Regions from separate parts of the Streptacidiphilus sp. MAP12-20 genome, predicted to be linked through region 2. Evidence: riboswitches for the same ligand, from Rfam matches in the RefSeq annotation. Region 2 holds a riboswitch; the other holds the start of a gene.

Region 1 (3,400 bases), on a different contig from region 2:
CGTCGTCCGTCCCCGGTACGTCACCGCCAGTGAGTCCGAGACGGACGCGCCCAGCACGGCCTCGCAGCACTGCGCGAAGGTCCGCGCCCAGCGCTCGGTCAGGAAGCCGGCCCGGTCCGCGCCGAGGATGCCCTCCAGCACCTGCGCCGCCACGTCGTCGGGCAGCAGGCGGTAGTAGTCCGGCGGGGCCCAGGGCGTGTGCGAGAAGTGGCCGATCCGCAGGTCGGGGCGGAGCTCGCGCAGCAGCCGGGGTGTCAGTGACAGGTGGTAGTCCTGGACGAGTACCGCCGCACCGGGCGCCGCGCACGCGGCCAGCGCGTCCGCGAAGGCGCGGTTGTACGCCTCGTAGGAGGCCCATTCGCGGCGGAAGTTGGCTCCGAAAACGGGCTTGGTCGGCGTGTCGTAGAGGAGGTGGTGGACGAACCAGAGGGTCGAGTTCGCGATGCCGTTGTAGGCCCGGTTGAAGGTGCCCGGGTCGATGTCCAGCATGTGCACGTCCGGGTCGGTCAGGCCCTGCCTGATCGCCGCGCGGTCGCCCTCCGACAGGGCCGCGCAGACCCAGACGCTCTCCTGCTCGGTGCCGATCGCCGACAGGCCCGAGACCAGTCCGCCCCCGCCCCGGCGCGGCGTCAGCGTGCCGTCGTCCTCGATCGTGAAGGAGATGGGGCCGCGGTTGGAAGCCAGCACGATGGGCGCGGTCGTGGTTCGAGCCATGTCAGTCAACCTTGCCTGTCCGGGAGTGGAGCAAACCTTTCCCTACTGCGATCGCCGCCGCGCGCGGTACTCCGGCACGGTCACCACCGGCGGCCGCTCCACCAGCGCGATCTCGCTCGTGCTCGGCGTGAAGCCGGCCGGCGTGCGGGTGAACTGCACCAGCTCCGACGTGACCTGCTCCTCCGGCGTCTTCAGCCGGTCCAGCGCGGTGCGGTAGATCGTCGCCGCCATCCGGCCCAGCGCCTGCGCGTCCTGGTGGCGATGGTGCCGCACGCCCACGTCCACCTGGGCCAGCGCGTCCAGGCCGACCGCCGTCAGCGCGTCGACCAGCAGGCCGAGCTCCACGCCGTAGCCGGTCGGGAAGGGCAGCCGCTCCAGCAATGAGCGCCGCGCCGCGTACTCGCCGCCGAGCGGCTGGACGAAGCCGGCCAGCAGCGGCCAGTGCAGGTTGAGCAGCGGGCGCGCCACCAGCTCGGTGACCCGGCCGCCGCCCGCCGGAATGGAGCCGGTCTCGGTGTCGAAAGGCCGGTCGTACATCGCTTTGACGAAGTCGATCCCCGGATCGGTCAGCAGCGGGCCGACGATCCCGGAGACGAAGGTCGAGTCGAAGGCCCGCAGGTCCGAGTCGACGAAGCAGACGATGTCGCCGCGGGTGACGAAGAGCGAGCGCCAGAGCACCTCCCCCTTGCCCGGCTCGACCGGCAGTCGCGGCAGGATCTCGTCACGGTGGACCACGCGTGCGCCCGCCGCCGTGGCCTCGGCCGCCGTGCGGTCCACCGAGCCGGAGTCGACCACGACCAGCTCGTCCACCAGCGGCACGGCCTCCATCAGGTCGCGGCGGATGGCGGCGACGATCTCGCCTACGGTCTCCTCCTCGTCGAGCGCGGGCAGCACCACGCTGACGGTCGCGCCGCTGCGCCGCTTCGCGGCCAGCAGTTCGGGCAGGGGTCGGTCGGCAGCGCTCCACGAGCGGCGGCGCAGCCAGTCCTCGACCTGGTCCAGCACGGATCTCCCTCGGCAGTGACGGTCGGCGACGCGCCCGTCTCGCGTCTCGGACGGCAGTGAGCGGTCGGTGGGGCTTCGGTTACAGTCTTGAGGACGAGGTGGACTCATCGCACATTGGGGTCCGTCTCCGACAAATGCGCCGCGTGCGAACGCGCGACGCCATAGCGCTCATCCAGAGGGACTGAGGGAACGGCCCGTCGAAGTCCCGGCAACCCCCCTGCCAGGTAGTCCGCAGCGTGCACACGCCGCGTGGCCCAGGCCGGGAAGGTGCCAATTCCGTCCTGTGGCGAAACGCGCCCCGGGGAAGATGAGGAGAGAGGTTCTCGCCATCATGGCTCTTGTCAGCCACACCGTCGCACCCGACGCCTTCGGCCCCGCCGTGGCCCTGTCCTGTCGCGAGTGCGGAGCACGCACCCCCCTCGCTCCCGATTTCGCGTGTGTGGAGTGCTTCGGCCCGCTCGAGGTCGCCTACGAGCTCCCGGCCGGTGACCCGGAGGGCCTGCGCAAGCAGATCGAGAACGGCCCCGCCAACATCTGGCGCTACGCCCCGCTGCTGCCGGTCTCCCCGGACGTCGCCGAGCGCCCGAGCATGAACCCGGGCCTGACCAAGCTGGTCAAGGCGAACAACCTGGCCCGCGAGCTCGGCATCACCGGCTCCCTCTACGTCAAGGACGACTCCGGCAACCCGACCCACTCCTTCAAGGACCGGGTCGTGGCCATCGCCGTCGAGGCCGCCCGCACCTTCGGCTTCACCACGCTGTCCTGCTCCTCCACCGGCAACCTGGCCGGCGCGGTCACCGCCGCCGCCGCCCGCACCGGGCTGCGCGCCTGCGTCTTCATCCCGCACGACCTGGAGGCCGGAAAGGTCGTCATGGCCGCGATCTACGGCGGCGACGTCGTCGGCATCGACGGCAACTACGACGACGTGAACCGCTTCTGCTCCGAGCTGATCGGAGACCCGGCCGGTGAGGGCTGGGGCTTCGTCAACGTCAACCTGCGCCCCTACTACGGCGAGGGCTCCAAGACGCTGGCCTACGAGATCTGCGAGCAATTCGGCTGGCGGATCCCGGACCAGCTGGTGATCCCGATCGCCTCCGGCTCGCAGCTGACGAAGATCGACAAGGGCCTCAAGGAGCTGATCGCCCTCGGCCTCGTCGAGGACAAGCCCTACAAGATCTTCGGCGCCCAGGCCGAGGGCTGCTCCCCCGTGTCCGCCGCCTTCAAGGCCGGCCACGACGTGGTCCGCCCGCAGAAGCCGGACACCATCGCCAAGTCGCTGGCCATCGGCAATCCCGCCGACGGCATCTACGTGCTCGACATCGTCCGCCGCACCGGCGGTGCGGTCGAGGACGTCAACGACGAGCAGGTTGTCGACGCGATCGGCCTGCTGGCGCGCACCGAGGGCATCTTCGCCGAGACCGCCGGTGGCGTCACCGTCGGCGTGCTGCGCAAGCTGATCGAGAACGGCGTGCTGGACCCGGCCGCCGAGACCGTCGTGCTCAACACCGGCGACGGCCTGAAGACCCTGGAGGCCGTGGCGGACGCCGCCCGCCCGACCGCCGTCATCCGCCCCACCCTTGACTCGTTCCGAGAGGCAGGCCTCGCATGAGCGTCAACGTCCGCATCCCCACCATCCTGCGCACCTACACCGGCGGCAACGCCGAGGTGAAGGCCGAGGGCG
Region 2 (3,400 bases):
GCCTCGATAGGCTGGGCCGGTCCTGAGCGAACCGACCCGGCCTTCGAAAGGCGACAGCCATGGTGCACCCCGATCCTGCGTACGGCGGCGACGACCCCGCGCGGGTGCGCACCTGGCCGGACGTCCTGATCCCGCTGCTGGCAGGGGAGAACCTCGCCGCGGCGGACACCGCGTGGGCGATGGATCAGATCTTCCTGGGTGAGGCGACGCCGGCGCAGGTGGCCGGCTTCATGGTCGCCATGCGGGCCAAGGGCGAGACGGTCGAGGAGATCACGGGCCTGGTCGAGGCGATGTACGCGCACGCGACGCTGATCGAGGTGCCCGGACCGGCGGTGGACATCGTCGGCACCGGCGGTGACCGGGCCAAGACGGTGAACATCTCGACCATGTCGGCGATCGTCGCGGCGGGCGCGGGCGCGCGGGTGGCCAAGCACGGCAACCGCGCGGCATCGAGCGCGAGCGGTGCGACGGACGTGCTGGAGAAGCTTGGCGTCAACCTGGGCCTGACCCCGCAGCGGGTCGCCGAGGTCGGCGCGCAGACGGGCATCACGTACTGTCCTGCGCCGGTCTTCCACCCCTCCATGCGGCATGCCGCGACGGCGCGCGGGGATCTGCGCATCCCGACCTTCTTCAACCTGCTCGGCCCGCTGACCAACCCGGCCCGGGTGGGCGCGAACGCGGTCGGCTGCTTCGACCGGCGCATGGCCGGCCTGATCGCCGGCGTGCTGGCACGGCGTGGCAATTCGGCTCTGGTGTTCCGGGGTGACGACGGCCTCGACGAGTTGACGATCACGACGACGTCGACGGTGTGGCGGGTGCGCGGGGGAGAGGTGGAGGAGCTCTCCTTCGACCCTCGGGACGTCGGCATCGAGCTGGCCCCGATCGAATCGCTGCGCGGCGCGGACGCGTCGTTCAACGCGGAGGTCGCGCGGCGGGTCCTCGCGGGCGAGAAGGGTCCCGTCCGGGACGCGGTCGTCCTGAACAGCGCGTCGGCGCTGGTCGCGCTCGCGCAGACGGACGCGCCGTTCGTGGAGCAGATGCGCTCCGCGGTGGCGCGCACGGAAGAGTCCCTGGACTCCGGCGCGGCGGAACGCAAGCTCGCGGAGTGGGCGAGCGCGACAATGAAGGGCTAGTTGCACCATCAGGGGCGCGGGGAACTGCGCGACAAGCCACCCAGCGAGCTGGGCCGCCGAACGAGCGGGGCCATCCGCACAGGGTGGTTGTTCGCGCAGTTCCCCGCGCCCCTGGAGGTGCAACTTGCCCTCTGCGCGCAAGAGCCCTCGCGCCCCTGGGTAGTGCAACTTCTCATATGTCGGAACGCCCTTCGCTCACGGAGTGGTCCTCTGGCATACTCCTGAACAGGTCACGAGTGACAGCACGCGGCGTCCGCCGCTGAAGCCCCGGCTCGCTGTCCGGCAACCCTCCGACCGTGGTGGGGTGCCTCCGGGTGACGACCAGGCCTGCGGCAAAACGTGCCGTCGGGCAAGCGCGGATCTCCGAGGGGTGTTCCCATGTCGAAGCGAATGCGGTAGAGGCCGAAGCGCCTCCTCTTCTCCGTCACTGCCCCGAAGCAGGGGCTTCTTTGCCATACCCATGTGCATTCCCCGGAGGTACCGCCATGTCTGTCGTCGCCCGTAATGTCGCGGTTTGTCAGCCCCTGCCCGTCCTCGGCCGTGACGTCGAGGTCCCGCTCGTGTCCGGCGAGAAGGTCACCTACGCCGCGCTCGACTACGCCGCCAGCGCTCCAGCGCTTCAGCGGGTCTGGGACGACGTCGCCGCCTACGCGCCCTACTACGGCAGCGTCCACCGCGGGGCCGGTTACCTGTCGCAGCTGTCCACCGACCTGTTCGAACAGAGCCGCGCCGCCGTCGCCGACTTCCTCGATCTGCGCGAGGGCGACCAGGTCGTCTTCACCCGGGCCACCACCGACTCACTGAACCTGCTGGCCGGCGCGCTGCCCGCAGGGACCCGGGTCTTCGCCTTCGAGACCGAGCACCACGCGTCCCTGCTGCCCTGGCCCGGACGCGGGCTCGACGTCACCTACCTGCGCGCGCCGCGCTCCCCCGAGCAGGCCGTCGCCGCGCTGGACGCCGCGCTCGCGGAGGCCGGGGAGGGGCCGAAGCTGGTCTGCGTCACCGGCGCGTCCAACGTGACCGGCGAGATCTGGCCGGTCGCCGAGCTCGCTGAGGTGTCGCACCGTCATGGGGCGCGGATCGTGCTGGACGCGGCGCAGTTGGCGCCGCATCACGCCGTCTCGGTGCGCGAGCTCGACGTGGACTGGGTCGCCTTCTCCGGGCACAAGCTCTACGCGCCCTTCGGCGCGGGCGTGCTCGCCGGGCGCGCGGACTGGCTGGACGCGGCCGAGCCGTACCTCGCGGGCGGCGGCGCGAGCCGCACCGTCGCGCGGGAGGCGGACGGCTCCGTCGCCGTCGAGTGGCACCAGGGGCCGGCCCGGCACGAGGCGGGTTCGCCGAACGTGATCGGCGCCTACGCCGTCGCCTCCGCCTGCCGCGCGCTGAAGGAGGCCGGCTTCGAGACGCTCCAGGAGCGTGAGCAGCAGCTGATCGAGCGGCTGCGCGAGGGCCTGGCGGAGATCCCCGAGGTGCGAGTGCTGACGCTCTTCGGTGAGGACCACCCGCGCGTCGGCGTGCTCTCCTTCGTCGTGCAGGGCTGGAACAGTTCGCACTTCGCTGCCGCGCTCTCCGCCGAGTACGGGATCGGCGTGCGCGACGGGCTCTTCTGCGCGCACCCGCTCGTCCGCACGCTGCTGGGCAGCGAGGAGACCGCGCCGTCCGAGTGCGGGGCGCCGGAGGCGTCACTGCCGGGGGAGCGCAGCCTGAACGCGATCCGGGTCAGCTTCGGCGCGGGGACGCCGGAGGAGCACGTCGACCGCTTCCTGCGCGCCGTGCGGGAGCTGGTCAGCGACGGCGCGCAGTGGTCCTACCGGACCGAGGGCGGGCGCTGCGTTCCCGACACCCGCCGCTGAGAGCGGTTACGAGCGTTCAGTCGTCGAGGCCGATGGCGAACGCGGCGTCGAGGTCGTGGCTGGAGTAGGTGCGGAAGGCCACGTGGGTCTCGGTGTGGGCGACGCCCGGCACCTTGTTGAGCTGGCCGGGGATCACCTCGGCCAGCTCCTCGTGCGCGCGCACCCGCACCATCGCGATGAGGTCCCAGCCGCCGGTGACCGAGTAGACCTCGGTGACGCTGTCGAGGGCGGCGATACTCTCGGCGATCTCCGGGATCCGGTCGACGCTGGTCTTGATGAGCACGATGGCGGTGATCACGGAGAGTCTCCTGTCGGCGAGGGCGGGCCCTGCACATGCTAGTGCCGCCGCTCTAGTGTCGCCGGTGCCTCAGGCGGGCGAGGGCGGTGGTGAGCCCCAGGCCGCCGGGACGGCGG

The links. A riboswitch is a leader RNA that binds a small molecule or an ion and turns the genes downstream of it on or off. The one in region 2 is predicted to bind S-adenosylmethionine.
Region 1: linked by a shared signal. The riboswitch ahead of thrC (threonine synthase) and the one ahead of ABIA32_RS13110 (aminotransferase class V-fold PLP-dependent enzyme) in region 2 are both predicted to bind S-adenosylmethionine.

The regions. Positions count from the first base shown of each region.
Region 1 is NZ_JBGCCK010000003.1:187,660-191,059, forward strand. Features, by position in the region: gene ABIA32_RS05285 (trehalose-6-phosphate synthase) at 1-714, opposite strand, end outside; gene ABIA32_RS05290 (glucosyl-3-phosphoglycerate synthase) at 757-1,719, opposite strand; SAM riboswitch class I at 1,885-2,033, shown strand; gene thrC (threonine synthase) at 2,027-3,328, shown strand; gene ABIA32_RS05300 (MoaD/ThiS family protein) at 3,325-3,400, shown strand, end outside.
Region 2 is NZ_JBGCCK010000008.1:146,222-149,621, forward strand. Features, by position in the region: gene trpD (anthranilate phosphoribosyltransferase) at 60-1,133, shown strand; SAM riboswitch class IV at 1,362-1,495, shown strand; gene ABIA32_RS13110 (aminotransferase class V-fold PLP-dependent enzyme) at 1,619-2,986, shown strand; gene ABIA32_RS13115 (Lrp/AsnC family transcriptional regulator) at 3,003-3,284, opposite strand; gene ABIA32_RS13120 (rhomboid family intramembrane serine protease) at 3,337-3,400, opposite strand, start outside.